Regions from separate parts of the Pseudoalteromonas sp. CR1 genome, predicted to be linked through region 1. Evidence: predicted binding sites of a transcription regulator. Region 1 holds the regulator's gene; each other region holds the start of a gene.
The links. Region 1 encodes sigma-54, which starts transcription at its own class of promoters, with help from an activator protein. Its sites were predicted from a motif close to GTTGGCACGNNNNTNGNNT; they were not measured.
Positions count from the first base shown of each region.

Region 1 (7,400 bases):
TAGGTATGACGGCCATAGTTGATTCTCAGCAGCAACTTGTAGGGCTATTTACTGACGGTGATTTACGCCGTATTTTAGAACAACGAATTGATATACATACAACACAAATAGATGTTGTGATGACTAAGTCCTGCACCACTGCAACACAAGATATTTTGGCCGCTGAAGCGTTAAATATTATGGAACAAAAACGTATAAATGGCTTAATAATTGTTGATGAGCAAAATCACCCTATTGGTGCATTAAATATGCAAGACTTATTAAAAGCAGGAGTACTATAAATGCAATTTGAAGAGCTCTACCAACCTCTAAGCGAAGACGCAAAAGCCCGTGCTAAAAAAATAAAGCTGCTTATTTGTGATATCGATGGTGTGTTTTCTGATGGTCGTATTTATCTGGGTAACCAAGGTGAAGAGCTCAAAGCGTTTAATACAAAAGATGGCTTTGGCATTAAAGCGCTAATTAACAGCGGCTTTGACGTTGCGGTTATTACCGGACGACACTCAAAAATAGTACAACAGCGTATGACAAGCCTAACAGTACAACACATTTACCAAGGTCAAGAAAACAAACTCCTCGCTTATGAGGAGCTAAAATCAAAGCTTAACTTATCTGATGAGCAAATTGCCTACATTGGCGATGACGGCCCCGACATGCCGGTAATGGAGTTAGTAGGGTTTGCTGTTGCAGTAAACGACGCGCATCCGCTGATAAAACGTTTAGCGCATTACACCACACAAATGCTTGGTGGATTTGGTGCAGTGAGAGAGCTTACCGACCTGCTAATGCTTGAAAACAACAAACCCTTGACCACCAAAGGTACGAGTTCATGAATGCTGCGCGCATCATATTAAGCGTTTTATTCATCAGCTGTATGGTTTGGCTTTGGTACCCTTATTTCACACAAGTAAGTTTACCGCAGCAAACCGAAGCAGACATAATTGCAAAGCCCGATTACACTGCCATAGAGCTAAAACAAACAGCGTATGACGAGAATGGGAAAATTAGCCATAAAGTAACGGCAGCGCGAATGGAGTTATATCAAGAATTAGGATTTACCTTTTTTGATAAACCCATTTTTACGCTTTATAACGACAAACAAACGTGGCGAATTAACGCTAACGAAGCAACACTATACGAAGGCAGACAATTAATACTAGAAGGTAACGTTGTTGCTAGTAATTTAACTGATAACGCAATGATAGATAAAATAAATGCTGATAATATTCAGGTAGATATAAAATTACTAACGATGCAATCAGAACAACCTGTCATTGTTACAGGACCCAATTTAAAGATCACCGGTAAAGGCCTCGAAGCCGATTTAAAAACCGAAGTGATAAAACTAATTAACCATACGCGAACTATTTATTATGACCAATAAACTATTAACACTCTTTATTATTCCAACATTTATACTTGCACTCGGTGCAAATGCTGCTGAACCAACGGCGCCACTTGCTGCAAATCAAATTTCGATTAGTGCAGATAAGCAAGAAGGTCAACTGAAAGAAAATGTAGGTATATTCGAAAAAAACGTTGAAATTATTCACGGCGACAGAAAAATTACTGCTGACCGCCTAGAAGTGCATAAACGCGATGAATTGGGTGATAACAAGCAACTGTTAATTGCCACAGGTACACCCGCTTATTTTGAAGAAAAACAAGCCAACGGCACAATAATGAGCGCCAGCGCTAATGAAGTTAGATACGATGTTTCTAAACGTTTTTTAACATTAATTGGAGATGCACAGGTCTCTCAAGCTGGGCAAAAAATGAATGCAAAAAGCATTACCTACGATATTGAGCAACAACTCATTAGCGCCGAAAAAGATGAAAGCTCAACTGACCGCGTGCACACCATTTTAGTACCTGTGGAGCCAAAAAAAAGCGATAAAGGTCAGCCATGAGTACATTAAAAGCAGAGCTATTAGCCAAAAGCTACAAAGGCCGAGAAGTCGTTAAAAATGTAGGCTTAGAAGTTAAAGCCGGTAGCATAGTGGGTTTACTTGGTCCAAACGGTGCGGGTAAAACCACCACGTTTTATATGATTGTAGGCTTAGTCCCTAGCGATAAAGGTAAAATATCTATCGACGAGAACGATATTACTCTTTTACCTATGCACAGTCGTGCTAGATTAGGCATTGGCTACTTGCCGCAAGAGTCGTCTATATTCAGAAAGTTAACCGTATATCAAAACTTAATGGCTATTTTAGAAACTCGAAAGGAGCTCACTAAGCAAGCCAGAGAAGATACACTTAATAATCTATTGGATGAATTTAGCATTCAACACATTCGCGACAGTAAAGGTATGGCACTATCGGGCGGAGAGCGTCGCCGAGTAGAGATTGCACGTGCTTTAGCTGCAGATCCAAAGTTTATTTTATTAGACGAACCGTTTGCCGGCGTTGACCCTATTTCAGTGTTGGATATTAAAAAAATTATTGAACACCTTAAAAACCGTGGTATTGGTGTATTAATAACAGACCATAATGTAAGAGAAACCCTTGATGTTTGCGAAAAAGCCTACATTGTTTCTCATGGGGAACTGATTGCTTCTGGTGCCCCTGAACACGTATTAAACGATAAAACTGTACGCGATGTATATTTAGGCGAGCAATTTAGGCTGTAACATTTACGCCTTATTTGTATGCATCTGCTAGTATTAATTATAACAACTTAAAAGGATTGTTAGAGATACATGAGGCAATCACTACAGCTGCGCATGGGCCAGCAACTTACAATGACACCTCAGTTGCAACAAGCTATTCGCTTGCTGCAATTAAGCACATTGGATCTTCAGCAAGAAATACAAGAAGCGCTCGACAGCAACCCATTACTTGAGGTTGAGGAGCAAGACTATGCCGATGACCTAGCAGGCAAAAATGAGCAAAAAGCAGATAATGATGAAGTGACAGTAAGTGCATCTGCCGATGAAGCCCCCAGTGAGTATGAACAAGACAGTGGTGAAGCCCTTGCAAAAGATACCGTCAGTGACGACATGGCAATGGACGTTAGCTGGGATGAGTACATGAGTGCCGCCCCAGCATCGTCTTCAGGCCCCATGCCTGAAGATGAGTCTATTTATCAAGGTGCATCGACTGAAACGCTTCACGAATACTTAATGTGGCAATTACAACTAACGCCATTTAGCCCTACGGATGAAGCGATTGCTATTGCAATAGTTGAAGCCGTGGACGACTCAGGCATATTAACCCTCAGCTGTGAAGAAATTTTAGAGAGCTTTAATCAAGATAACGACGATGACGTTGAGGTTGAACTTGATGAAATAGAAGCAGTTTTAAAGCGTATTCAATTATTTGACCCTGTTGGTATTGCAGCACGAAGCTTACAAGAATGTTTATGTATTCAGTTAAATCAATTTGATAAAGGCACCCCTTTTATTGACGAAACAAAAATGATTTTAACCGAGCACATAGATTTGTTAGCTGCTCGCGACTATCGTACATTAATGAAAAAAACGAAGCTCAAAGAAGATGAGCTTAAAGAAGTAATGACACTTATTCATACGCTTAACCCAAAGCCTGCAGACACAATAGTGCGAGAAGAGTCTGAATATGTAATACCAGATGTGTCAGTTAAGAAAATTAAAGGCCGCTGGGTGGTTGAACTAAACCCAGACAGCATGCCAAAAATTCGTGTAAACAGCCAATATGCTGCAATGTCGCGTACAGTTAAGTCGAGCGGTGATAGCCAGTTTATTCGCTCACATTTACAAGAAGCTAAATGGTTTATTAAAAGTTTAGAAAGCAGAAACGACACGCTTTTAAAAGTAACTAACTGTATCGTAAAGCAACAACAAGGTTTTTTTGAACACGGTCCAGAAGCCATGAAACCTATGGTTTTAAATGATGTAGCCGAAATGGTAGAAATGCACGAATCGACAATTTCGCGCGTAACGACTCAAAAGTACATGCACACACCGCGTGGAATATTTGAGCTTAAATACTTTTTCTCAAGCCATGTAAGCACCGAAAATGGTGGAGAATGTTCATCCACAGCGATACGAGCACTTATCAAAAAACTAATCGCAGCAGAAAACTCAGCAAAACCATTGAGTGATAGCAAAATTGCGGATATATTGGCTGAGCAAGGAATTAAAGTAGCAAGACGTACAATCGCAAAATACCGCGAATCTCTTGCTATTCCACCGTCAAATCAGCGAAAGAGTCTGATCTAAGACGCTAAACAAAGAGGGTAATGCTTATGCAACTAAATTTAACTGGTCGTCATGTAGAACTAACTGATTCATTAAGAGACTATATAAATACCAAATTTGCGAAGCTAGAAAGGCACTCTGATCATATTAATAATGTTCATGTCATTCTTGATATAGAAAAATTAAATCAAAAAGCAGAAGCAACTATTCATGTAAGTGGCGCTGAATTATTCGCATCCACTGAACATCAAGATATGTATGCAGCGATTGATTCATTGATTGATAAGCTTGACCGTCAAGTAATTAAACACAAAGAGAAGCTTGCTCGACACTAATATGATGAAACTAAGTTCACTTATATGCCAGGACTGCAGCAAAGCTGCGGTCCTTTTTAATAGTAAAAAAAGAATTTTAGAGTTTATTAGCGAGCTTGCTCACGATAAATTACCGTATTTGTCTCAACAAGATATTTTGGGCGCTTTATTAACTCGCGAAAAGCTAGGTAGCACAGGAATAGGAAGAGGCATAGCTATTCCACATGGTCGAATGAGCGGCGCACAAGAACCTTTAGCATTAGTATTAGTAAGTGAAACACCGATTAACTTTGATGCTATAGACAATCGACCAGTTGATATTTTTGTTGCACTCATCGTACCTGATGGTGATAACCAGCAACACTTAAAGACGCTAGCGACGATAGCTGATAAACTAAAAAACAAAGAATTTTGCAAACAGCTACGCTGTGCTAAATCGGACGCCGAGCTGTATCAAATTATTGTTGACCAATCGTAATAAATTTAAAGGGTGATTAATGGAGTTGATTATCATAAGTGGCCGTTCTGGTTCTGGTAAGTCGGTTGCTTTACGCGTTGTTGAAGATCTAGGTTATTATTGCGTAGATAACATCCCTGTAAATTTATTACCTTCTTTGGTAAGAAGCGTTTCTGATAACTACGATAAAATCGCCGTTAGCATCGATGTGCGAAACTTGCCAAAAGAACAAGATGAATTTAATCACATTATTGAATATTTACCGGGTTTTACAAAACCAACACTATTTTATTTAGACAGTGAAGATCAAACATTAATAAAACGTTTTTCAGAAACAAGACGTTTGCACCCTCTATCAATCGATTCGCTTCCGCTTGATTTAGCCATAAAAAAAGAAAAAGAACTACTTGACGTGCTAACTACTCGTGCCGATTACATGATAGATACCAGCGACTTGAGTGTTCATCAACTCGCTGAATCGATTCGTGAAAAAATATTAGGTAAAAAAGACAAGCAGCTGATTGTCACATTTGAATCATTTGGTTTTAAACATGGTATACCTAAAGAAGCAGACTACGTATTTGATGCACGTTTTTTACCTAACCCACATTGGGAGCCTGAACTAAAACCACTCAATGGTTTAGACCAGCCAGTAAAAGATTATTTAGCTAGCCACAGCATAGTTCAAAAGTTCACATGGCAAATACAAACTTTTGTGCAAACCTGGTTGCCTCATTTAGAACGCAATAACCGTAGCTACTTAACGATTGCTATTGGTTGTACTGGCGGACAACATCGCTCTGTATATTTAGCGCAAACAATTGGTGAAAGCTTTGCAGTTACGCATCCTAATGTAAAAATACGCCACAGAGAACAAGAAAAATAATTTATATAAACTAATAACCTGTTCAGCTTTGATAGAGTAATGTATGCGTATAGAAGACACTTTTTTAATACAAAATAAATTAGGGCTACATGCCAGAGCTGCGACAGTATTGGCTCAACTTGCTGTTAAATTTGATGCTTCAATCACTTTATTTCAAGATGACAAAGAAGCTGCTGGTGATAGTGTATTAGCACTGATGCTACTTGAAAGTAGCCAAGGTAAAGAAGTTAAAGTGGTATGTGAAGGGCCTGATGCAAAACAAGCTTTAAATGCCATTGGAGAGCTTATTTCGCAACGATTTAACGAGCAAGAGTAACGTTAATTTTTAACAATTAAATAAAATAACTATAATCAAAAATAACTGGCTAATAGTTCGTACTCTCCCACCCACTAAGTAACAGTTACAATATAAATAAAGGACGCCAATGCCCGAAGCTTTTGAACAAGACTACCCACTACAACAACTAAAACAAGTGACTAAGTCACTTAATAGTGGCCAGTTTGTTCAAGTTAGACGCATGCTCGCAAAAACCGCCCCATGTGATACTGCTTTATTATTAGAGTCGTCTCCTCATAAAATTCGTCGATTACTTTGGCAACTTGTTGACCCTGATGTTCAAGGTGACGTACTAGAAGAGTTATCAGAAGACGTACGTTTAGGCATCATAGCCCAAATGGAACCTGAGCATATTGCTGCCGCTACTGAAGATATGGGGCACGATGACTTAGGCGAAGTGTTACGTAGCTTGCCTGACACCGTTTATAAAGACGTTGTTAGCGCCATGGATATTCAAGACAGAGAGCGCGCAACACAGGCGTTGTCTTATCAAGAGCGTTCTGCTGGCGCGCTCATGAACACCGATACGGTAACTATTCGTCCAGACGTTACCATTGATGTAGTACTACGCTACATTCGACTTCGTGGAGAGTTACCTGAAGGCACAGATGATCTGTATGTAGTTGATAAACATAACTGCTTTATTGGTGCTTTATCGCTGAGTACATTACTGACTAATTCACCTGAAAAAATTGTTCGCGACTTAATGGATGAAGAGTGTGAGTCAATTCCAATATCTATGGATGAAAGTGAAGTTGCACAATTATTCGAACGCCATAATTGGATCTCTGCCCCTGTTGTTGATGATAATGATCAACTGCTAGGTCGTGTCACAATCGATGATATTGTCGACGTTATACGAGAAGACGCCGAGCATAGCTTACTGAGCTTGGCGGGTCTTGATGATGAAGAAGATACCTTTGCTCCCGTCCTAAAAAGCTCGAAAAAACGCTCAGTATGGTTAGGAGTTAACTTATTGACGGCGCTTGCGGCCGCCTTTGTAGCTAGTTTTTTTGAAAGCACACTCGATATTTTACCTATATTAGCAGTGCTTAATGGCATTGTACCTTCTATGGGTGGTGTTGCTGGTAGCCAATCGCTTACGCTTGTTATTCGTGGTATTGCTGTCGGTCATATTAATCAAACTAACCAACGTTTTTTAATGATGAAAGAACTGGCCATAGGTGCGCTTAATGGTATTTTATGGTCATTATTAATAGCGGGTG
Region 1 is NZ_JAHXRM010000001.1:13,894-21,293, reverse strand. It holds gene KZZ04_RS00135 (KpsF/GutQ family sugar-phosphate isomerase) at 1-281, shown strand, start outside; gene kdsC (3-deoxy-manno-octulosonate-8-phosphatase KdsC) at 282-833, shown strand; gene lptC (LPS export ABC transporter periplasmic protein LptC) at 830-1,384, shown strand; gene lptA (lipopolysaccharide transport periplasmic protein LptA) at 1,374-1,910, shown strand; gene lptB (LPS export ABC transporter ATP-binding protein) at 1,907-2,632, shown strand; gene KZZ04_RS00110 (RNA polymerase factor sigma-54) at 2,702-4,201, shown strand; gene hpf (ribosome hibernation promoting factor) at 4,228-4,515, shown strand; gene ptsN (PTS IIA-like nitrogen regulatory protein PtsN) at 4,520-4,972, shown strand; gene rapZ (RNase adapter RapZ) at 4,992-5,837, shown strand; gene KZZ04_RS00090 (HPr family phosphocarrier protein) at 5,881-6,153, shown strand; gene mgtE (magnesium transporter) at 6,263-7,400, shown strand, end outside.

Region 2 (7,400 bases), on a different contig from region 1:
TGGTGCTGGTGCAGGCCAGTTTTTCTTAAACGGTGCAGACACAGAAACAAGCGGTATAGATTTTGTTGCAACCTACAATACCGAAGGGTTTGGTGGCACACTTGATTTTACCCTTGCTGCTAACTTTACAGAAACTGAAGTTGTTTCGTTATTTACACCATCAGGTTCAGGTCTTGAAACTGTGCCAGTTGAAAGCGTGTTTTCAGATCAAGAAATTTCGATTATTGAAGAATGGCAACCAGAAGATCGTATTAACTTAAGTGCGCTTTATCAAAATGAAGACTGGACCGTTAATCTGTCGCTAAATCGCTTTGGTGAATACACAGTAGAAGACGGTGGTCGTCAAACTTACGGTGCCGAAATACTAACAGACGTAAAAGTTAATTACTTTATTAACGAAAACCTATCTGTGAATGTGGGTGCTAATAACTTGTTTGATGTATACCCAGACAAAAATGAAATTGGTAACTCTCGTACAGGCACAATTGTAGACGCTAACGGCAATACTGTTGTAAGTAGTAATGGCGTGTTTGAATACTCTCGTCGTTCAGCACCTTTTGGCTTTAACGGCGCATACTACTATGTAGGCGCAGAGTACCGCTTTTAATAACTAACTCTCCCTTTCGTTATTTAACTCAAAGGGCCGAAAGGCCCTTTTTTTGGTTTTATATTTAACACTGACTAGCTAATAGGTTTTAATTAGAAACTAAGCTAATTGCGTAGTTATCATACTCTTTAATGTTATTCATCACCTTCATCAGCGTATTGTGTTTACTGTTTTCATCTGCTTTTATAAGCACCGAACTTATTTCATATTTAGCTGCAAACATGGCTAAGTTGTTCGACACTTGCTCTAAGTCAATTAACCTATCTGAAAAGTAAACGCCGTTATTTGCATCAATACTGAAAACTGCATTTTTGCTTTGTTTTTCAATACTTGGCTTGTCTAATGGGCGGTTTAATTCAATGGCGACGGGTTTAACAAATGAGGTAGTAACAATAAAAAATATGAGCAGTATGAACACAATATCAAGCATTGGGGTCATGTCTACGTCGGCGTTATTTTGCAGTTTAGCTGTTTTATTTTTCATATTGGACCTTACTATTTTAATTAAAGCTGCGGCGCCACAGCGAGGTTTTTAGGATCCTATTAACAAAACTAGCACAGCTGAAAAATAATACAGTTAAATAAATATTCTAATAATATTAAATATTTGTATAAAATATGTTCTAACATGTAACTAAAACATATTCATGATTTTTGAGTAATAAAAAACCCAGCCTGTCGCTGGGTTTGTATGGGGAATAATTTACTGAATAGCTAAAAAACAATTCAGGTTATTTAGCTTTTTTGCATTCGGCTCATTTCAGCATGACAACTTTGCATTGTAAGGAGTGTTGCGGCAAGCGCGGCTTCACAATCGGCAGGTTGTGGTTTATCCATAGCTTCTTTAATTTCCGCTAAGGTTTTGTCCTCAACCTCTTCAAGCTCGCTTACATAGGTGCTGTCGTTGTTTGAACTAAACGTGGTAAGAAGCGCGGTGTATGCTCTGCGTGCTTCAACAGCAAATGACGACCCTTCTTCTCGCTCGCCTTGCTCGTTTATAGCATAGGGTTGCAGGCGTTCAATACTTACTCTGCGCGCATCAATCATGCGCTGAAATAGTGCCCCTATGGCGGGGTCTTCAATATTCTCTTGTGCTTTTTGGTAAAAATCGATACCGCTGTTCATTACTTGGATGATGTCTGAAATATGATTAGCGTCTGTTCCTTGAAGGGTGTTCATAATGACCTCTTTAATGTTATGAATGAAACTTATCATAACTAAAGCAAGAGCCATTCCATTTTAAATGGCGGAGTTAAGTAACTGATATTTATATGTATCTAGAGTTTATAAAAATAACTAGGCGAAAAAACACTATGACGCCTAGCAAATCTTACAAATAATCGTGTAATAAATTTATTTTAGTTCATCGGCCACTTCAGCTACTTTTTGACGAAGCCAAATATGGCTAGCATCTCTGTGCAGCAGTGGGCTCCAAATCATGTCTAATTCAAAAGGAGGAATAGGAAATGGTGGCTCTAAAATTTTAAGACCGGCATCGTCTAAATAAATATTAGCCGCTTTTGATGGCAAAGTAGCGACTAAGTTTTGCTCTTTTGCCAAGTGAATGGCGACATGGTAGTTACGTGTAAATGTGGCAATGTTTCTATGTTTACCAAAATGAGCAAGTGCTTCATCAACCCACCCCAGTTTTTGCACATCTTTTGGATCCATACCAACGCCCACGCCAAAGCCTGTTTTACTTACCCATATGTGGCGAGCTTTTAGGTAGCTATCAAGACTGAAGTTTTCGATTATTGGGTTATCGGCTTTTACCAGGCAGCAAAAGCTGTCTTTCCAAATACGCTTATGGTGAAACGATTGCGGAAGATTTTCAAAACGGTTAATTGCCATATCTACTTTACCGTTTTCAACATCGTGAAAAGTCACGTCGCTTGGTGTGAGTATATCTAACGTTGTATCTGGGGCTTCTTCGTGCAGTTTGCTTAGTAGTTTTGGTGCAAGTGTACTGGCTGCATAGTCACTGGCCATTATCCTGAATACACGTTTACTTTGGCTGGCTTCAAACTCTCTGTTTGGTGCGAGTGTTTCTTCAAGCGTCATGAGTATGCCACGAATGACGGGTTGTAACTCAATGGCACGTTCTGTTGGCACCATGCCATCGCTAGTACGAACTAAAATAGGATCGTTAAAAAGGTTACGAAGGCGCTTAAGGCCGTTACTCATAGCTGGTTGTGTAATGCTTAACTGATTTGCAGCGCGTGTAACGTTGCACTCACGAAGTAGTGTATCGAGGTATACAAGTAAGTTTAAATCTATTTTGCTTATGTTCATGTGTGTGTCCTTGCGCCTACCAGTGATGGATAAAACGCTGTGCTGTCGGGTACGGGTAAATATGATTTATTAGGCCATTTTTTATATTTTGTTGCGCCTGCTTCCAAAAGTTAACATCAATCAGTTCAGGGTGTGTGCTGATTAAAAACTGTTTGTATGTCGGGTTTGGCGTCACAAATGTGCAAAGTTGCTCAGGAAAAACGTCCTGCGGGGCAACAGAGTAGGTTTGCTCATCCATTAAGTAATCATCGTAGCTTTTGGCCTTGGGCAACGCTCTAAAATTCATGTCTGTTAAATATTGCACTTCGTCGTAATCGTAAAAAATAATGCGCTTGTGTTTACTTACACCAAAGTTTTTTAATAGCATATCGCCAGGAAAAATATTAACCGCTATCATTTCTTTTAAAGCTTGGCCGTATTCTTCTATCGCATCAGCAGCACTTGCGTCGTCAGCATTTTCTAAAAATAAGTTTAATGGTGTCATGCGTCGCTCAATATACAAATGCTTTATGATCAGCCAATCACCTTCAATGACCATAGACGAGCCAATCGTTTTATGAAGTTGCTCAAGTAAATTACTATCAAAGCGTGCTAAAGGAAATACGACGTTTGAATACTCTATTGTGTCGGCCATTCTACCAACCCGGTCATGACTTTTAACGAGTTGATAACGTTTTAAAACTGTGTCGCGACCAAACGGTTTACTCTCACCAAACTTGTCTTTAATTACCTTAAATACATAACCAAAAGAAGGGAGCGTAAATACCATCATCACCATACCCGGTGTACCTGGTGCAATGGTAAATTCATCATTTGAATGTGTTAAATGATTCAAAAACTCACGATAAAACTCAGTTTTTCCCTGCTTATGAAAACCGATTGCATTATACAGCTCTGCAATTGTTTTATTGGGCATTAACTCATTTAAAAAGCGTACAAGTGCTGAAGGAGCGTGTGTTTCAACCATAAAGTAAGCGCGGGCAAAGCCAAAAATAACACGCATCTGTGACGATTTAGTGAGTAGGGCATCTAAATATAAGCCTTTATCCTCGTGGTGGAGAACAGCAATAATAAAAGGTTGCACACCACTTTCAGATACTACCCGCCCAACAATATAAGCGGCCTTATTACGATAAAACGCGGTATGTAAAATATCAAAGCGCATTTTCCACGGTTGATGATGCGTGTCAGGCGCTTGCTTATAAAATGCTTTAACTAGCAGACGAATATCGCGCTCTAAATCAACAAACGGGGCTTTAAAGTCAAAGTGATTAATAATGCGTTTAATTGTGGGCTTAAGGCCATCAACAACTGGAAAATAACTTCGGTATTCTGACTCAACAGGAACCGATGGCGCATCTTTTAGCGTGGCTTGTACAAATATAAAATCGTTATGAAAATAACGCCTATGGTAAAGCCTGCAAAACACCGAATTATAAAATGTTTCGGCAAGTTCAGCCTGAGGGTGAAAACATAAAAATTGTTGATATAGTTTTTTAACTTCAAGCCAAAGGACTTCGTCGAGTTCGTGCGAAGGGTGATCTTGTTTTAAGGTCTGTATTGTTTCGTTAACGCGCTCATCGTAGTAACTAATACGCAAACGGCTAATATCATTAATTGCTTGCCAGTCTTGCTTGGCAAACGCAAGGGGCGCTTGAGCGGTTATTTTTTGAAAAAGCTGATAGTGCTTTTTAAAGCCAGTTAAAATTAATTCAGCAATATTACGTGGCTGCATTCGCACTCCTTATTACACAGTAGAGCTTATACTCTATTTTGTTAAGGGTATGTTATTTTAGGTTTAAAACCAAGCTAAATTAATAGGGACTAAATTTTTCAATTAACTAAAAGTGCACATTGTAAACTGAATATAGTGGCGATTAATTACTCTTTTTTATAACGTTCGATTTTTTTCTCAAGTTTTTTAATTCGTTTGGTAATGGTAGATACATCTTTTTTATATTCTTTATTTATTAACTTAAGCTTTTTAGTGATGTCTTTTGAAATTCGCTTTTTATCGTCGTCAGCCAAAATATGATTTAAGCGCTCCTTTTGTTTGTATTCATTACGTTGCTTGTCTCTGTCGAGAATAGCAAGCTTATGATTATTACTGCGCAGCTCTGCCTCTAAGCCTTTTAAAATTTGCTCTCGTTCAAGTGCATTTAATTGTTTTGAATAATTAGCATCAGGCCCTGACTCTGTGACGTTAGTAGTAGTCACTTTATAAGCCGTTGCTTGGCTATCACAAGGGAACTGAGAAAAGGTAGTGCCTTTTTCGGTCACGCATTTATAGTAGGTGGTTGCGTTGCAATCGCTACTTAAAAAACACATGCAGGCAAATAGTACAGCAGAAGAAGTAAATTTAGACATAACAGCCATCCATGAACGTAGTTTATTTTGTTAAGTCATTAACAGGTAATAAAACTATAACCTAGCTTGGCAGTATCGCAAGCTAGGTTAATACTCAGGCTATTCAGAAAAGGTTTTAAGCTTTTTAATGCTTTGCACTAAAAAAGGAATATCTAAGCGCTGTTCGATAGAAAAACCTTCAGCGGCAGAAATGTTTTTAAAGTTACCATCTGAATCAATTAAGGTGATTCGATCTTTTTTATAAGCAATTACAACACCTTGGCTGTAATTAACGCCCATATCATCTTTTTTCTTGTATAAATTTACACCGAGCATTGCTTGTTTAGCAATGGCGCTGCAGTTTAAGTATTTGCCAACACTCGTTGTAATTAAATCACTAGGTTGTATCAGCCCATTTATTTCAGCAATGTTTTTATCAGAAGTATATAAGGTTGATGTAGTGACTACTTCAGCGTTGTCGCTTGCTAAACTAAAGGCAAAAACATGCGTGTTGTCGCGTGGCGCTTGCTCGTCGTTCCCTTTAATAACTCTAATGGCATTATTAGTATGAGCTTGATCATTAATAAAGCTGAGGTTATCAATACCCACAACTTCAATACTACGGCGTTGACTCTGCCAAGCTGGAAGTACTTGCTCTTGTAAGATAGCGGCTTTGTAATACGACGGTAAACCATATACTAAACCAAACAGCATATCGTCATGGTTAGTAGGTTGTAAAAATAGATCTGTTTTATGTAGCTCTTTGTTGTTATTTGCAAACTTCACTAGTTGTGCATCGGTTTCAAACACAAAAATATCTACGTTGGCTTGAGTAAACTCGTCACACTTAGCAAGTGGTGCCGGTGCTTGGTAATTAATATTTTGGTTACTAATTTTTACGCTATGAGCTTGGTTGTAAGTTTCTATGTCAAGCAAGTCATTTTTAGCCAGTAAGCTTTTAGCGGTAGTTGGGTACGAAAGCGGCAACACGTTATCTTGCTTGGTAATATCAAATTTTAAGTTAGCGTCTGCCCAAATATGAATGCTGTGGCTAAATGCAAAACAAAGCACTAAAAATGAAATAGCGTAACGTGCGAATTTTAACTGCTTTAAGCGTGCCAAATGGTGCCAAGTATAATTGCTTACGACTAATTGAAAACCTAAAATCAATAACACAATACCGCCTGCAAGAAACGTAGTAAGTGCCGGGGAGGTGGTTAAGCGGTTCCAAAGTAAAGAAATAATTTCGGGCAGGGCCGATGGGTTTAAATGATAACCCAAGTTAACATATACATAAGCGTCTAAAGTTAACAAAGACGCGCCAAAGGTGGCTATAACAGCTGCCATGCCACGAATATGGCGTGGGTAAGGAAACACTAAACTTAAAGGAAATACCGTCAGCACAAACGCTAAAAAGGCAATAAAGCTAGTATGGCTAAGCCATGTTACTAGCATATAGGTAATGCCCATAAAGCTTGTAGGAGGCGAGTCAGCAAATAAATAGCTTAAGCTAATTAGTAGCGCTAAACCTATGTTGGCAAAGGTAAACCAATGCCCCCAGCTTAGCAACTGACTTGCTTTTGATGAAAACTGATTGTGCTGCGATAAATTCATGTGTTTATTTAACCGACTGTGAAAGTGCTTTTGCAAAGTTCTCAGTTACAGCTTGTCTTTTCCCTGTTGGTACATGCTCTTTTAGGATATGCGTGATAGAATTTCCTAAACACATAAGACTTAAATCAACCGGTGCTTTGTGTTGAGTTAGCACATCAATAAGCTGGTCGACGATTTGTTCTACTTCTTCATTAGAGTATTTTGATAAGATTGGCATCAGTTGGTTCAATAAAATAGTTATATTCCCGTATTTTAACACTTGAGGCGTGAAAAACAAAGATGACAACAGACGTTAAAAAATTAGTCGTTCATTATGTAGACAAAAAAGATGACGATACGCAAATTCACCTTCGCAACGACGAAATGATCATTAATGATAAAGTCGCTGTTTTTATCGAACAATTACACCATGCATTCACGGGTAAGCCAGGTAAAGGTTACTGCGCCTTTAGTGGCGAAAAAAACAGTATTGTTGCGTCGTCTATGCAAAGTTACCGCAATAACGAGCTGGGCTTTTGGCACTTAACTGAGCAAGCATCTA
Region 2 is NZ_JAHXRM010000010.1:57,007-64,406, forward strand. It holds gene KZZ04_RS10465 (TonB-dependent siderophore receptor) at 1-607, shown strand, start outside; gene KZZ04_RS10470 (biopolymer transporter ExbD) at 696-1,091, opposite strand; gene KZZ04_RS10475 (PA2169 family four-helix-bundle protein) at 1,343-1,786, opposite strand; gene KZZ04_RS10480 (LysR family transcriptional regulator) at 1,961-2,899, opposite strand; gene aceK (bifunctional isocitrate dehydrogenase kinase/phosphatase) at 2,916-4,634, opposite strand; gene KZZ04_RS10490 (DUF4124 domain-containing protein) at 4,781-5,266, opposite strand; gene KZZ04_RS10495 (DUF3413 domain-containing protein) at 5,366-6,859, opposite strand; gene KZZ04_RS10500 (DUF1414 domain-containing protein) at 6,864-7,076, opposite strand; gene yejK (nucleoid-associated protein YejK) at 7,139-7,400, shown strand, end outside.
Region 2: the regulator sigma-54 is predicted to act here: its motif matches at 1,828-1,846, upstream of KZZ04_RS10475 (PA2169 family four-helix-bundle protein).

Region 3 (7,400 bases), on a different contig from region 1:
GTTTAGTATTACCATGGTGCCACCTGCTGTGGTGTCTTTAATTTATAAAGATGGTGGCGGTGTCCCTTTTGTTTTGGCGTTTATTTTCAGTATTATTATTGGTTTAATAGCGTATTACCCAAACCGACATGAAAACGGGGATTTGAAAGCACGCGAAGGCTTTTTAATTGTGGTTTTGTTTTGGTTGGTACTGGGGGCATTCGCATCCTTGCCTCTTATCTTTTTACAAGAACCTAATTTATCCCTTGCTGATGCTGTGTTTGAAGCCTTTTCGGGTTTAACAACCACGGGGGCTACAGTTTTGACTGGGATTGAGTATTTACCTAAGTCGGTACTGTTTTACCGCCAGCAATTACAGTGGTTTGGCGGTATGGGGATCATCGTATTAGCTGTTGCAATACTGCCCATGCTAGGTGTTGGTGGAATGCAGTTGTACCGTGCTGAAATCCCCGGCCCAGTAAAAGATTCAAAAATGACCCCTCGCATAGCCGATACCGCAAAGCACCTTTGGTATATTTATGTGTCGTTAACCATTACCTGTATGTTGGCGTATTGGGCGGCAGGTATGGACTGGTTTGATGCAATTTGTCATGCGTTTTCTACCGTCGCGATTGGCGGGTTTTCGACTTATGATGCTTCTATGGGTCACTTTGATAGCCCGGTTATTAACTTTATTTGTGTCTTCTTTTTAATCATCGCAGCTATTAACTTCTCTTTACACTACGCTGCTGTGGCAAGCCGGAACGTGCAGGTCTACATTCGTGACCCTGAGTTTAAAGTGTTTTTATGTATTCAATTAGCGCTGGTGGTTATTTGTTTTGCGGTTTTGTCCTCAAATGAGATTTACGCTAATGGTGATGAAACGCTCGACCAAGCATTATTTCAAGCGGTATCAATGAGTACAACGGCCGGTTTTGCTACTGATAACTTTTCGACGTGGCCACTGTTTTTACCTATTTTATTAATATTTTCGAGCTTTATAGGCGGCTGTGCGGGCTCTACCGGGGGCGGTATGAAAGTGGTGCGCGTGTTTTTACTCTACCTGCAAGGCGTGCGTGAACTCAACCGTTTGGTACATCCTCGTGCTATTTATTCAATTAAGCTTGGCCGTAAAGCATTGCCTGATAAGGTTGTAGAAGCAGTGTGGGGGTTTTTCTCTGCTTATGCTCTGGTGTTTATTATTATTATGCTGGCGCTGATGGGAACGGGAATGGATAATATTACAGCGTTTTCGGCTACGGCGGCGTGTTTAAATAACTTAGGTCCAGGCTTAGGTGATGTTGCCTCGCATTATGGTGCAATTACCGATGGCGCTAAATGGTTGCTGACGATTGCAATGGTATTTGGCCGACTAGAAATTTTTACTTTGCTTGTGTTATTTACGCCTACGTTTTGGCGCGGATAAAACACAACGTTTTACTACTATGTTTATGGAATGGATATGCCAGCAACACATGCAGATAAATTAAATAATATACCGGTTGGCAGTTTAGTTGACTTAGAAATATTAACACCTACCAGCAGTAAGCGCGTGAAAACAGAAATGGTCGGCTTGCTTGAGGAAAAGTTTATTATTTTAAATTTTCCAACAGCTAAACGTTTACCGGGCGCAAATGACTACTTACGAGATGGTGTTACTGTGGTTGTAAGAGCATTAATAGAAGGTGACGATGGACAAATAATTGCTTTTAGACAGCAAATTAAATCTATTGCATCACATCCCGTTAGGCTTATTTTTATTAACTACCCTAAGCAAGTTCAGCTATTTAGTTTACGTTCGCAAACACGTATTCCAACCTTATTACCTGCAAAACTTAAACTCAGTGATGACAAGGTACTTGATGGTGTTATTAAAGATATTTCACTAACCGGTGCTATGTTCGATATAAAAACTGACGCTGATCTAGAAAGCATTAAAGACTCTCAATGCACAGTTGTATTAGGGAGTAATGGTAAAGACTTTGAAGGCGAAGTGTGCAGTGTAAAAGATCATAATGCAGGCGTGCGTTGTGGGATTAAGTTATTAGCCAGTAAAGAAGAAATGAAAGCTTTTATGAAAGAGCACTTTATTGACCCCGCAATGATAGAACTCGATGCCGATTAGCTTTAATGTCGCTATTTTGCAACAAAATAACGACTTTTTACTTTATGAACGAAAATAAATTACCAGCCTTTAAAATTATTCTTTTTACTCAATAAAAACAATTGGATAACTTTAAATTTTTTTATGATTTATTTTCTTTTTATACCTCGTTCAGTTTAAAACTTACCTGCTCAATACCTAACCCCCTCTTAGTTATTCAAGTTATCTGGCTTTGTGGTTTTTTGTATGAAACCTAACTAACTGATTTTTAATAACTTACAAATTTTAACTAAACCTGCGTTGCTAAATAGCTACAAAAATAATGCTTAAATTTGCATGGCTTTCAGTATTTAATGCTTAAGTTATTGAAAAATAACACTTATTAAATGTTGGCATTTAAGTTGTAATAGTCTGGTTGTACTAATCGAAAAACGTGATTAACAGTAAGTACCAATCACTCACATACAATTTGAAGGATACATACTATGAAACGCATAAATAAAACATTAGCACTTATCGCACTTGCTTCTTCGTCAGCCGCTTTTGCAGGCTCTGACTTTAATACACTCGATGTAGACGGCAATGGCGCAATTAGCCAAGCTGAGGCATCGGTTGATGCAAAATTAATGAGCATGTTTTCAGAGCTCGATACTGACCAAAACGGTGAGTTATCAAAAGAAGAGTTTTCAAAAGCTTAATTAGATAACAAGCATCCTGAGTTGCCAAAGACAACCTAAGTAGGCAAGGGAGCCTTCGAAAAAGGATAACAAGGAAGTGAAGCTATTTTACGAGTTAATTAGGTTATTTTTTAAATAAAATTTTGAAGGATTAAGTCATGAAACATTTAAACAAAGCATTAGCACTTATTGCATTAGCGTCTTCTTCAGCAGCATTTGCAGCATCAGATTTTGACAGTTTAGATACCGACGGCAGTGGTGCAATTAGCCCAAGCGAAGCGGCAATAGACACTGATTTAATGGCTGAGTTTACAGAGCTAGATACAGATGGCAATGGTGAACTTTCTAAAGACGAGTTTGCAAAATTTTAAAGTTAACCGGTATTGGTTTAACTATTTTTCACAGACAGGGATCTTAGAAAAGGACTTCCCATTTTACTAGGAACATTATTATGAAAACATTAAATATAACACTTGCAGTTTTAGTTTTAGCATCTTCTTCAGCAGCTTATGCGGCCGTAGACTTTGCATCGTTTGATAGCAATAGCGATGGTGTAATTAGCATGGAAGAGGCAAAAGTAAATTCACAGCTAGTAAAAATTTTTAAAGATTTAGACACAGATGGAAATGGTGAGCTTTCAAAAGACGAGTTTGCCAAAGTACAGTAATATCAATATACCCCAATCATACTCCACTAAAGCCGCCATATTCAGCGGCTTTTTTGTGTCTGACGCGTTATAAAAATATAGCGCTTACTTGGAAGAGTTTTTCTACCACGTTGATATGCTTTTTATCAATTAAAAACATGATTACGTGATCGCCCGACATAATAATGGTGTCGTCGTGGGCAATGAGTACATCGTCGTTACGCACAATGGCACCAATGGTTGTTCCGGCAGGTAATTTTATATCGGCAATTGCGCGGCCAACTACTTTAGAGGTGCTTTCATCACCATGGGCAACTGCTTCTATAGCCTCTGCAGCTCCTTTACGCAGCGAGTACACGTTAACAATATCACCGCGACGTACGTGGGTTAACAATGCAGAAATTGTTGCCTGTTGCGGTGATATAGCAATGTCTATTTCGCCACCTTGTACTAAGTCTACATAAGCACCACGTTGAATAAGCACCATGGTTTTTTGCGCGCCCATGCGTTTTGCAAGCATGGCTGACATAATGTTTGCTTCATCGTCGTTGGTAACGGCAATAAATACATCCACTTGTTCAATATGTTCTTCAGAGAGGAGTTCTTGATCGGAAGCGTCGCCACAAAATACTACCGTATTATCGAGCATTTCTGAAAGCTGTTCCGCCCGCTCTTTACTGCGCTCTATCAGTTTAACGGTGTGATTTTTTTCAAGAGAGCGAGCAAGGCCGGCTCCGATGTTGCCCCCACCGGCTATCATGATTTTTTTGTATGAACGCTCAAGCTTTTGTAGTTCGTTCATTACGGCGCGTATATGTTTTGTTGCTGCGATAAAAAATACTTCATCGTCGGCTTCAATAACGGTTGTACCCAGCGGCTTAATAGCTTTACCTTGACGATAAATAGCCGCAACACGAGTTTCTACATTAGGTATATGCTCTTTTAATGCCGATAAAGCATAGCCTACTAATAAACCACCGTAATAGGCTTTTACTGCAACTAGTGAGAGCATACCATCGGCAAATTGCAAGACTTGTAATGCACCAGGGTAGTCAATTAAGCGGCGAATATACTTAGTGACTAACGCTTCTGGAGCTATGTAATGATCGATAGGTAAATCATCGTTTTGGAAAAGCTTTTCACGGTATTTTAAATACTGCTCAGAGCGAATTCGAGCAATTTTAGTGGGTGTATTAAAAATACTATACGCCACTTGGCATGCCACCATGTTTACTTCATCTGAGCTGGTTACCGCAATAATCATATCGGCATCGTCTGCGCCGGCGCGGCGCAATACATCAGGGTGAGCACTGTGGCCCATTACACCTTGAAGGTCGTACTTATCTTGCAGCTCGCGTATACGGTTACCGTCAATATCTACTACGGTAATTTCGTTTTGTTCGCCTACTAAGTTTTCAGCTAGCGTGGCGCCAACCTGTCCAGCACCGAGTATGATTATTTTCATTATTTACCAGTGTATTAAGTAGTAATAAAAAGCCATTTTTAAATTTAAAAATGGCTTGTTGTACGCGTTATTAAGCCTTAATTAACTTGGCTTTTTAACCATTTTAGCGTAATAAAAACCATCACTTTCGCCCGGAAGTAGTTGTAACCCCGGTGTAGTGAGGGTGTCTTTATCATGAAGTGGAATATGTTCTACATCATCGTTATTAGCTAAAAATTTAGCAACTTGTTGTTGGTTTTCTTTTGGAAGAACCGAACATGTGGCATATACCAATGTACCACCGGGCTTCAGTAGAGGCCAAATGCTATTGAGTATATCGCCTTGTAGTGCAGCTAAGTCTTCAATGTCAGATGCACGACGCAACCATTTTATGTCTGGATGGCGACGAATAACGCCTGTTGCTGAACAAGGCACATCTAATAAAATACGATCAAATTGTTTATCGTCCCACCATGTATGCGGTTGCGATGCATCGCCACATTGTAGGTCAGCACCTAAACCAATACGAGTTAAGTTTTGCTTTACGCGTTCAAGGCGAGTGGCATCGCTATCAAGTGCAAGTACGTCGGCGTCGGCAAGCTCTAAAATATGGCATGTTTTGCCACCTGGGGCTGCACAGGCGTCTAATATAACGTCGTCATTTTTTGGCTCTAGGAAGCGAGCGGCTAATTGCGCTGCTGCATCTTGCACTGAACAAGCACCGGTATCAAACTCAGGAAGTGAAAAAACATCACGCGGCTTGGCAAGTTTAATCCCATCTACAAAATCTGGGTTTAATGTATGCTCTATATCATTTGCCGTTAGCATATCGCTGTATTCTTGCGTGCTAAATTGTGATTGGTTTACACGTAACCACATTGGCGCTTGCTGCTGGTTTTCTTCAAGTATGGCTTCCCAGTTTTCAGGGTAGGCTTCTTTTACTTGTTTAATAAACCAATTAGGGTGGTTGTATAAACACACTGGAATCAGCTTTGCTTTTTCTTCAAGCTCCGCTTGTTGGCGTTGAAAGCTACGTAAAATAGCATTTATTAACCCTTTTAAGCCAAGTGCGCGCATTTGACCTAATGCATTTACGGTCTCGCTAATCGCAGCATGCGGTGGAACGCGCATGTGTTGTAGCTGATAAATACCCACATAGAGTAAAAATTGAAAAATTCTGCGTTTACCTTTTAGTGGACTTTCTACTAAATGTTGGCAGTAGTTTTCAAGGCTAGGTAAGTAGCGTAAAACGCCATAACAAATTTGCTGTAACAGTGCTTTGTCTTTTGGGGGTAAACCTTGGCTTGCAAACGGTAATTCTTGATTAAGCGAAGCGCCTTTATCAACCACGTTATATAAAGTCTCAGCGGCCAGCGCTCGTACGTTTTGCACTTTATTCATTATTTTCGCCTAATAGTGTGCCAGGGCTAACCCAGTCACTGCGACCATTTAAAAAGTCGCTAATTGCCATTGGTTTTTTACCTTGCGGTTGCAACTGAGTAATGTTTAAAGCATGCTCACCACAGGCAACAACAACACCGTTTTTATCACTTGTTAAAACTTCGCCCGGCTTGCCTGATTGATCAACTACCTTCGCTTGGTATATTTTTACGGTTTGTTCACCCATTTGGGTAAAACACACTGGCCAAGGATTAAAAGAGCGAATATTACGTTCTATTTGCACGGCGCTCATAGACCAATCAATATTTGCTTCTTCTTTAGAGAGCTTTTTGGCGTAGTTAGCCAGCTCATCATTTTGAGGCTCAGGGGTAATGTCGCCATTAGCTAGTTTATTAACGGTGTCAATTAATGCACTAGGACCTAACTCTGCTAGTTTGTTATATAAACTGGCACTGGTTTCTGTATCACTAATAGGGCAGCGGCTAATATGCAGCATGTCGCCGGTATCTAACCCTTCGTCCATTTGCATTATGGTTACGCCTGTTTCTTCGTCACCCGCCCAAATTGCGCGTTGAATAGGTGCAGCACCACGCCAGCGAGGTAATATAGAACCATGCACATTTAAGCAGCCTAAGCGTGGCGTATCTAAAATAGCTTTAGGTAAAATTAAGCCGTAAGCCACAACAATCATTATGTCGGCGTTTAATGCGGTGAGCTCTGCAAGTGCTTCATCATTTTTTAATGACTGAGGCTGAAAAACCGGTAAGTCATTTTCAATCGCCAGGGCTTTAACTTCGCTCGCTTTTAATTTTTTACCGCGACCTGCAGGGCGATCTGGTTGGCTATATACGCCCACAATTTCATGTTCGCTATTTATTAGCGCTTGTAAATGGCGTGCGGCAAAATCCGGCGTACCGGCAAATATTATGCGTAATGGTTGGATCACTGAGTTTTCCTAAGGTACTGATTACTGTGCTGCAAACTTGGCTTCTTTTTCAAGCTTTTTACGGATACGTTGGCGCTTTAATGGAGATAAGTAATCAATAAATAGCTTGCCTTGTAGGTGGTCTAGTTCGTGTTGAATACAAATAGCTAATAGCTCATCTGCGTCTAACACAAATTCTTCACCGTTTTCGTTTAGTGCAGCCA
Region 3 is NZ_JAHXRM010000023.1:7,791-15,190, reverse strand. It holds gene KZZ04_RS16790 (TrkH family potassium uptake protein) at 1-1,405, shown strand, start outside; gene KZZ04_RS16785 (flagellar brake protein) at 1,442-2,104, shown strand; gene KZZ04_RS16780 (EF-hand domain-containing protein) at 2,569-2,781, shown strand; gene KZZ04_RS16775 (EF-hand domain-containing protein) at 2,919-3,131, shown strand; gene KZZ04_RS16770 (calmodulin) at 3,212-3,427, shown strand; gene trkA (Trk system potassium transporter TrkA) at 3,495-4,871, opposite strand; gene rsmB (16S rRNA (cytosine(967)-C(5))-methyltransferase RsmB) at 4,953-6,251, opposite strand; gene fmt (methionyl-tRNA formyltransferase) at 6,244-7,197, opposite strand; gene def (peptide deformylase) at 7,219-7,400, opposite strand, start outside.
Region 3: the regulator sigma-54 is predicted to act here: its motif matches at 2,472-2,490, upstream of KZZ04_RS16780 (EF-hand domain-containing protein).

Region 4 (7,400 bases), 390 kb from region 1:
CTGGTGCAGCGCCTACCTCGTTAATAGCGCGTACTAAATCGTCTAAGCTAACACCCGGGTTAAAAACAAATGCACGAGAATCATCTTGGTTAACATCAATGATTGATTGCTGTGTCACTACCGTTTCCCCCTCAGCCAACGCATTAGGTTGAGTCACGTTTTGCTGCTCTGTAATAGTAACTGTTAACCCACCATGCGTTATTGCAGCAGGCTGCAACTTAACATTTTTGCCTATTACAATAGTACCAGTACGGGAGTTAACTATAATTTTGGCAGACATATCTGCAGGTTTAAACTCCAGGTTTTCAAGTGTTGATAAATAAGATACGCGTTGAGAGGCATCTCTAGGAGCAATCACACGAACAGAGACTGAATCGATTGCTTTTGCACTGTTAGGCCCGACTAGATCGTTAATTGTTTTTTCAAGGCGCTTTGCTGTTGTAAAATCAGGGCGATTTAAATTAAAAGTTATAAAGTCACCTTGCATAAACGGGCTTTTAACTTCACGCTCTACTGTTGCGCCACTTGGAATGCGCCCCACCGTCGGGGTATTAATAACAACACGGCTGCCGTCAGCACCTTGTGCGCCGAGGCCTCCAACAATTAAACTGCCTTGAGCTACAGCATATACATTGCCATCAGCCCCTTTTAAAAACGTTTGCAACAAAGTACCGCCACGCAAGCTACCCGCACTGCCGATAGATGAAACGGTGACGTCAATTGTTTGACCTGGCTTTCTAAAAGCAGGTAATTCAGCATGTACAGCAACGGCAGCAACGTTTTTAATTTTAGGACTTAAGCTTGCAGGTAGCGAAATTCCAAAATTGCTCAACATGCCTTTAAAGCTTTGTTGAGTAAACCGGCTTTGCTCACCTGTACCCGGTAAACCGACTACTAAGCCATAACCTACCAACTGGTTCGATCTAACCCCTTCGACCATAGAAATATCTTTAATACGCTCTGCATTTGCCGAAAAATGGCAACCTATTAGCGAGATTAAACAAATTAACTTTAATACATTCATAATGAATGCCCTCTAAAAAGGAAAAATCGAACTGCTGAAAAAACGTGTTAACCAACCTGCACTTTGCGCTTCTTGTGTTTGCCCTTTGCCAGAGTACTGAATACGTGCATTGGCTATTCGGTTTGACTCAACTGTATTATCAGAACTCACATCTTGCGGGCGTACCAAACCTTCCAAACGAATAAATTCTTCGCCAGTGTTTAACGTTAACCACTTTTCGCCGCGAATCACTAAGTTACCGTTAGGTAGAACACGCATAACATTGACCGAAATATTGCCAAATAAGCTGTTGGATTGATTTGATTTAGAATCACCCGTAAAAGAGGCATCGCTACCAATACCAAACTGAATACTATCGCCACCAATGTTAACGGGTAAACCACCAAGCCCTATTACAGGGTCTAGGCTTGCATCAGATTGCTTATCAGTTTCTGTTTTAGCAGCTTTCGTTGCTTGAGTAGACTCTTGTAGATTAACAGTAATAATATCGCCAGTACGCAGTGCTTTTCGGTCTGCGTATAAGTCGTTTGATACATTAGTATTAAATAACGAACCCGTTGCAACTACCGGCTCCATACTTGGTTCAGGATACATTGGTGCATAATAGGGGTCATCTTGAACAACATCACTATTTTGTGTTGAGACACAGCCACTTAAAAATAATGTACCTACCGCAAATAACATATAATGACGCATAATTCCCCCTACATCTTATAATTGCTGATTAATGTAACTCATCATTTCATCAACAGCCGAAATAACTTTTGAGTTCATTTCATAGATTCGCTGCGTTTCAATCAGGTTAACCAACTCTTCTGTTACATTTACATTTGATGTTTCAAGTGAACCCTGAATAATTGTGCCTAAGCCTTCTACACCCGGGTTACCTTGCACAGGCGCGCCACTTACAGCCGTTTCGGTGTAAAGGTTTTGCCCTACAGGCTCAAGACCCGATGGATTGATAAAGTCACTAATTGTAAGCTGGCCAATAACAACGTTGTCGGCTTGGCCTGAAATACGCACAGATACTTCACCATCTTGTGAAATAGTGATTGATTGCGCATCATCAGGAACGTTCATCTCTGGTTGCACAACATAGCCAGAACCAGACGTTACAATTCGACCATCGCCATCGGTAGTAAACTGCCCATTACGAGAATAAGCAATATTGCCATCGGGTTGTAATACTTCAAAAAAGCCAGGCCCTGAGATCATCCAATCCAATGAATTCTCAGTAGTTAGCATATTACCTTGAGAAAAGTTTTTTTGGTTAGCCACTACTTTTGCACCGGCACCTAACATTAAACCAGATGGCATTTCGGTGTCTTGTGACGAGCGGCCTCCGGGCTGGTTAATATTTTGATAGAGTAAATCTTCAAAAATAGCGCGGCTTTTTTTATAACCGACCGTACTGGCATTCGCTAAATTGTTTGATATAACCGAAATATCGGTTTGTTGAGCGTCTAGCCCCGTTTTACTGATCCACAATGCTGGATTCATAATCGTGTCCTCATTTAAAGTTAAACTATGCGCATCAGCTGATCTTGTGATCTATCAAGATCTTCAGCTGTTTTCATCAGTTTTACTTGTAACTCAAATTGACGTTGATGGCTGATCATATCGACCATTTCGTGAACAGGGTTCACATTAGACATTTCTAAGGTTCCGCTTAATACTTTGACATTGGCAGAAGTATCAACAACCTCTCCTGCCTTGGGCCTAAATAAACCATCGTTCCCTTTTTCTAGTTGAAAACTATTAGCTTCAACCACCTTCAAACGGTCAACTTCTTCTAAAAACGTAGCAGGCGCCCCCTGCGGACGAACTTGAATTGCGCCGTCTTCACTAAATTCAATTTTTTCGATCGGTACTGGTAAAATGACAGGCCCGCCTTCGCCAATTACTTGACGACCATGGCTGGTCATTAAAATACCTTCAGCGGTAATATTTAATGTACCCACCTTGGTGTAAGCTTCATTGCCTGATGCATCCTGCACGCTTAACCACGCGTTATCGCTCATTGCAATATCTAGATCTCTGCCTGTTTCGACTATGCCGCCAGAGGTCATATTAGAACCCGGACGCTCTTGCATAGAAAAAACACGCGACGGCAACCCTTCGCCAAAAGCCTGCATAGAGCGAGCTTGTGCAAAGTCTGACTTAAATCCAGTGGTATTCGCATTCGCCAAATTATTGGCTTTGAGGGCCAGCCCCTGTAGGCTTTGTTTAGCGCCTGAGGCCGCAATGTAGACCATTTTGTCCATAGCATCGACTCGTTTCAAAAATCTCTATAAACAGGAAATGCAAAATAGATGCCACAATAAGAAACGATGTGAAATGGTTATTAAACAAACTAAATGAAGTAAAAGTAAAAAGGGCCACTTTAAAAAGCAGCCCTTAAAATGGTGTTAAGTATTAAATTAACGAATCTGTAAAATTGCCTGTTGCAGTGTTGAGTTAACCTCAAGCGCACGAGAGTTAGCCTGGAAGTTACGCTGAGCACTAATTAGGTCAACCAACTCATTCGTTAAGTTTACATTAGATTGCTCTAGTGCTGATGAATTTATTGAACCTAATGTACCCGAACCTGGTTCACCTGCAATTGGCTCACCTGACGTTAAGCTTTTTTTCCAAGAGGTATCACCAACTTGCGATAAACCCTGTGAATTAGAAAAACGAACCATCGCTACCTGACCTAAGAAAGATGTGTCGCCATTACTGTATGAAGCCACTATTTTTCCGTCGGTACCAATATCAATACCCGCTAAACGACCAACCGTAGCGCCATCTTGGTCTAGCGCTTTAACTTCAAATCGACTTGCGTACTGAGTTGGCTGCTTATTTGTAGTTGCTGCCTCATCTCGCCAATTAAGCTCTACGCCCGTATCAGGAAATGACGCGCCGTTAGTCAGTAACGAAGATAAACCAGTCCCAGCACCCGCAGGTAAAACTAACTCATCGAAACTGCTTGGGTTTGTATTAGCAACCCCATTTGTTGTTTCAGGTAAACCGCTTGAACTAAAACCTAGGGTGGTTAAAGGTGTATATGGCGCAGTAGTTTGCTCAGCGCCCGTTGCTGGATCAACAACTAAACCATCGAGCGTTGCATGTATATCCCACTCATTAGGGTTTGTCGTCGGATCATTTTTTACAAAAAAGTATTGTAAAACATGTGCCTCACCCAGTGAATCGTAGACAGTGGTTGAAGTTGATGAGTTATACGAAGCACTTTCTGTTGGATCAAATGGCAACGAAGGCGCATCTGCACGTGAATCTAAATTAAATGAGCTGTATACCGTTGCCGTTGCACGAGGTGATCCAGACGAATCAGGGATTTGCAGTGCCGACGAAGTACTTAAACTAACAGAGGTCGTATCGCCGGTAGCCTCATCTACAGGGAAACCTTGTAAAAAGTTACCTTTAGCATCAACGATAAAGTTATCTTTATCTAACTTAAAAGCCCCTGCTCTTGTAAAGGTAAAATCTTGCGCACCCAGGTCTTGGCTCATTGCAAAGTAGCCTTCACCTGTAATGGCTAAATCCAATGAGTTATTAGTAAATTGCAGCGAACCTTGGTGAAATTGCTGGGCAACCATAGTAGTTTGAACACCGTCACCATTTTTAGTTCTACCAGAACTAAACACTGAAGAGGCATATACATCTGCAAACTCAGCACGTGACTCTTTAAAACCGGTTGTATTAACGTTCGCAATATTATTTGCGGTAACGTCTAAATCTTTTTGTGCGGCAGCTATGCCTGTTAATGCAATATTGAAGCTCATAATTGACCTCTAACCTATAAAATACAGCCTGCAAACAGGCGAAATATTATTAAACTCTATTACGCGATCTCTGCGACATCAGTCAGCCTAACCGCACCTTCTTTAGTGTTAATAATGATGCCATTAGCACCATTTATATTTACACTTTCAATATTTTTAAACGTAGCTATAGGAAGGCTTGAAAATTCACCGTTAGTGCTGCCTTCAGCCACTATATTGTATTCACCCTCCGGTAAACGTTCACCCGCTTCGTTTTTACCATCCCAAGCAAAACGTACTGCACCAGCCGATTGCGATCCTAGTTCAATACTTCTTACAAGTTGTCCAGATTCATCCGTAATACGAAGCGTTAAACTCTCTACTGGGCTTTCTGCAACCACTGACCCTTTGGCTTCACCCGTTGCATTTAAATCTAAAGAATCTGACTCTAGTAATGCTTGCTTTCCAACTAATGTTGACGCTTGTAAAGCGGAGTTAGATGTCATCGAAGCTGCAAGTGACTCAAAATTACTATTAAGGTTTGAGATACCTTCAGCCATCGTGAAGTTGGTCATTTGCGCAATCATTTGATCGTTATCCGCAGGCTTGCTCGGATCTTGAAACGATAATTGCTGAGTTAACAACGAGAAGAAGTCTTCTTGAGTTAACGCATCGCTCTTTTCTTCATTTGAAGTGGGCGTTGTATCTTGCCACCGTAAAGAGTCTAAATAGGATGAAGATGTACTAATATCGTTACTCATAACCTACCCTCGGTTAACGCTGACCTAGCAGCAGAGTTTTACTTAACATTTGCTTAGCTGCATCTGCAACTTGCACGTTTGTTTCATAAGAGCGAGAAGCAGAAATCATGTTCGCCATCTCCTCTACAACATTAACGTTGGGTTTATAGATATAACCATTTTCATCCGCACTCGGGTGATTAGGGTTGTATTCAATTTGTAATGGTGCACTGCTTTCAACAATGCCCAGCACTTTAACACCAACAGAAGAGCCCTGATTGTTACTTACTGACTCAGAAGCTTTGGTAAGCTCTGCAGCAAATACAGGTTGTCGCGCTCGGTACGTTTTGTCTTGAGAAGAACTAATTGTATTGGCATTCGAAATATTACTTGCAGTGGTATTCAAACGCACATTTTGTGCGCTCATACCAGAACCAGCAATATCAAAAACGTTATATAAACTCATAATTATTATCCTTGACTACCGAGGGCTTTATTCAGGCCTTTAAACTTGCCGCTTAAAAATTGTAAGCTGGCCTGATACTCCATCGCATTCTGTGTATACAAGTTCCGTTCCACTTGCACATCCACTGAGTTACCATCACCTGTATCTGTTTGATTTGGCGTACGAAATAATTCAACTCCACCCACACTTCGGGTACCACCACCAATGTGTTTTTCATTAGTAGTTACCATTGTATTGCCGCTTTGCTGGTGTGATTTTGCCGCTTTTAATGCTGAGGCAAAATTAATATCTTTTGCTTTGTAGCCCGGCGTATCAGCATTAGCAATATTACTCGCTAGCACTTCTGCTCGTTGTGAACGGATCAACATAGTATGCTGATGCACACCTAAAGCTTTATCAAAACTGATAGCCATAACCATCTCCAAAAAATTGACTTAGTTTGAATAAAGCAATAAATAAGCCATTTATAATTGAGTGATTATATTTTTTGTAATCGAATGATTTAAAATGAAAAACGACACATAGTGTGTCGTTTTAAAGGAAAGAAAGAGGGTTTACTTCTTTTGGTAAATAATGCCAGGGTTGCATCTAACCATATCAAATTCGTCACTTAATCCGGCCATTGACTCCGAAGCCCCTAAAAATAAATAACCTTTAGGGTTAAGTGCTTGCGCAAATTGTTTAATAATTTTAGCTTTTACTTCAGGAGAAAAATAAATAAGTACATTACGGCAAAAAATAATATCGAATTTACCCATCAACGCATACGAATCGAGTAAATTTAAGTGCCTAAAACTCACTTGCTTTTTCAATGTATCGTTTACTTTTGCCATGCCATTGCCGCTGTCTATAAAAAACTTTTTACGGCGCTCAGCCGATAGGCCTCGTGCTAAAGCTAGCGCGTCGTACTCGCCATTTTTGCACATATCTAGCATGGTATTAGAAATATCAGTACCAATTATTTGAGCACCCATTTTTAATACACCAGGCTGTTTAGCCTGAAACTCCGCAACCGACATAGAAATAGAGTAAGGCTCTTGCCCAGACGAGCTGGCCGCAGACCAAATTTTTACCGGTCGCCTTAACTCTTTAAACTCAGGAAACAAGCGGTTTTGAAGAAGCTCAAACGGGTATTGATCTCTAAACCACAAAGTTTCGTTGGTGGTCATCGCATCAACAACAGCCGCTCGTAATTGCCTTTCATGTGGCCCTAGTGTTTTGCTAACAAGTTCAGATAACGACCCTACATCAAAACGAGCCATTAATGGCGCAAGCCTGCTTTTAACCAAGTATTGCTTATTTTCACCAAGAACAATACCACATTGCTGTTCTAAAAATGAACGAAATTGATCGTATTCATTTTGCTGCAAGTCTTTGTTATTCAAATTAGTAGCACCTGTTTTGATTAT
Region 4 is NZ_JAHXRM010000001.1:401,101-408,500, reverse strand. It holds gene KZZ04_RS01905 (flagellar basal body P-ring protein FlgI) at 1-1,024, opposite strand, end outside; gene flgH (flagellar basal body L-ring protein FlgH) at 1,037-1,720, opposite strand; gene flgG (flagellar basal-body rod protein FlgG) at 1,736-2,524, opposite strand; gene KZZ04_RS01890 (flagellar basal body rod protein FlgF) at 2,545-3,288, opposite strand; gene flgE (flagellar hook protein FlgE) at 3,445-4,806, opposite strand; gene KZZ04_RS01880 (flagellar hook assembly protein FlgD) at 4,866-5,546, opposite strand; gene flgC (flagellar basal body rod protein FlgC) at 5,560-5,991, opposite strand; gene flgB (flagellar basal body rod protein FlgB) at 5,997-6,404, opposite strand; gene KZZ04_RS01865 (protein-glutamate O-methyltransferase CheR) at 6,546-7,376, opposite strand; gene KZZ04_RS01860 (chemotaxis protein CheV) at 7,397-7,400, opposite strand, start outside.
Region 4: the regulator sigma-54 is predicted to act here: its motif matches at 3,326-3,344, upstream of KZZ04_RS01890 (flagellar basal body rod protein FlgF).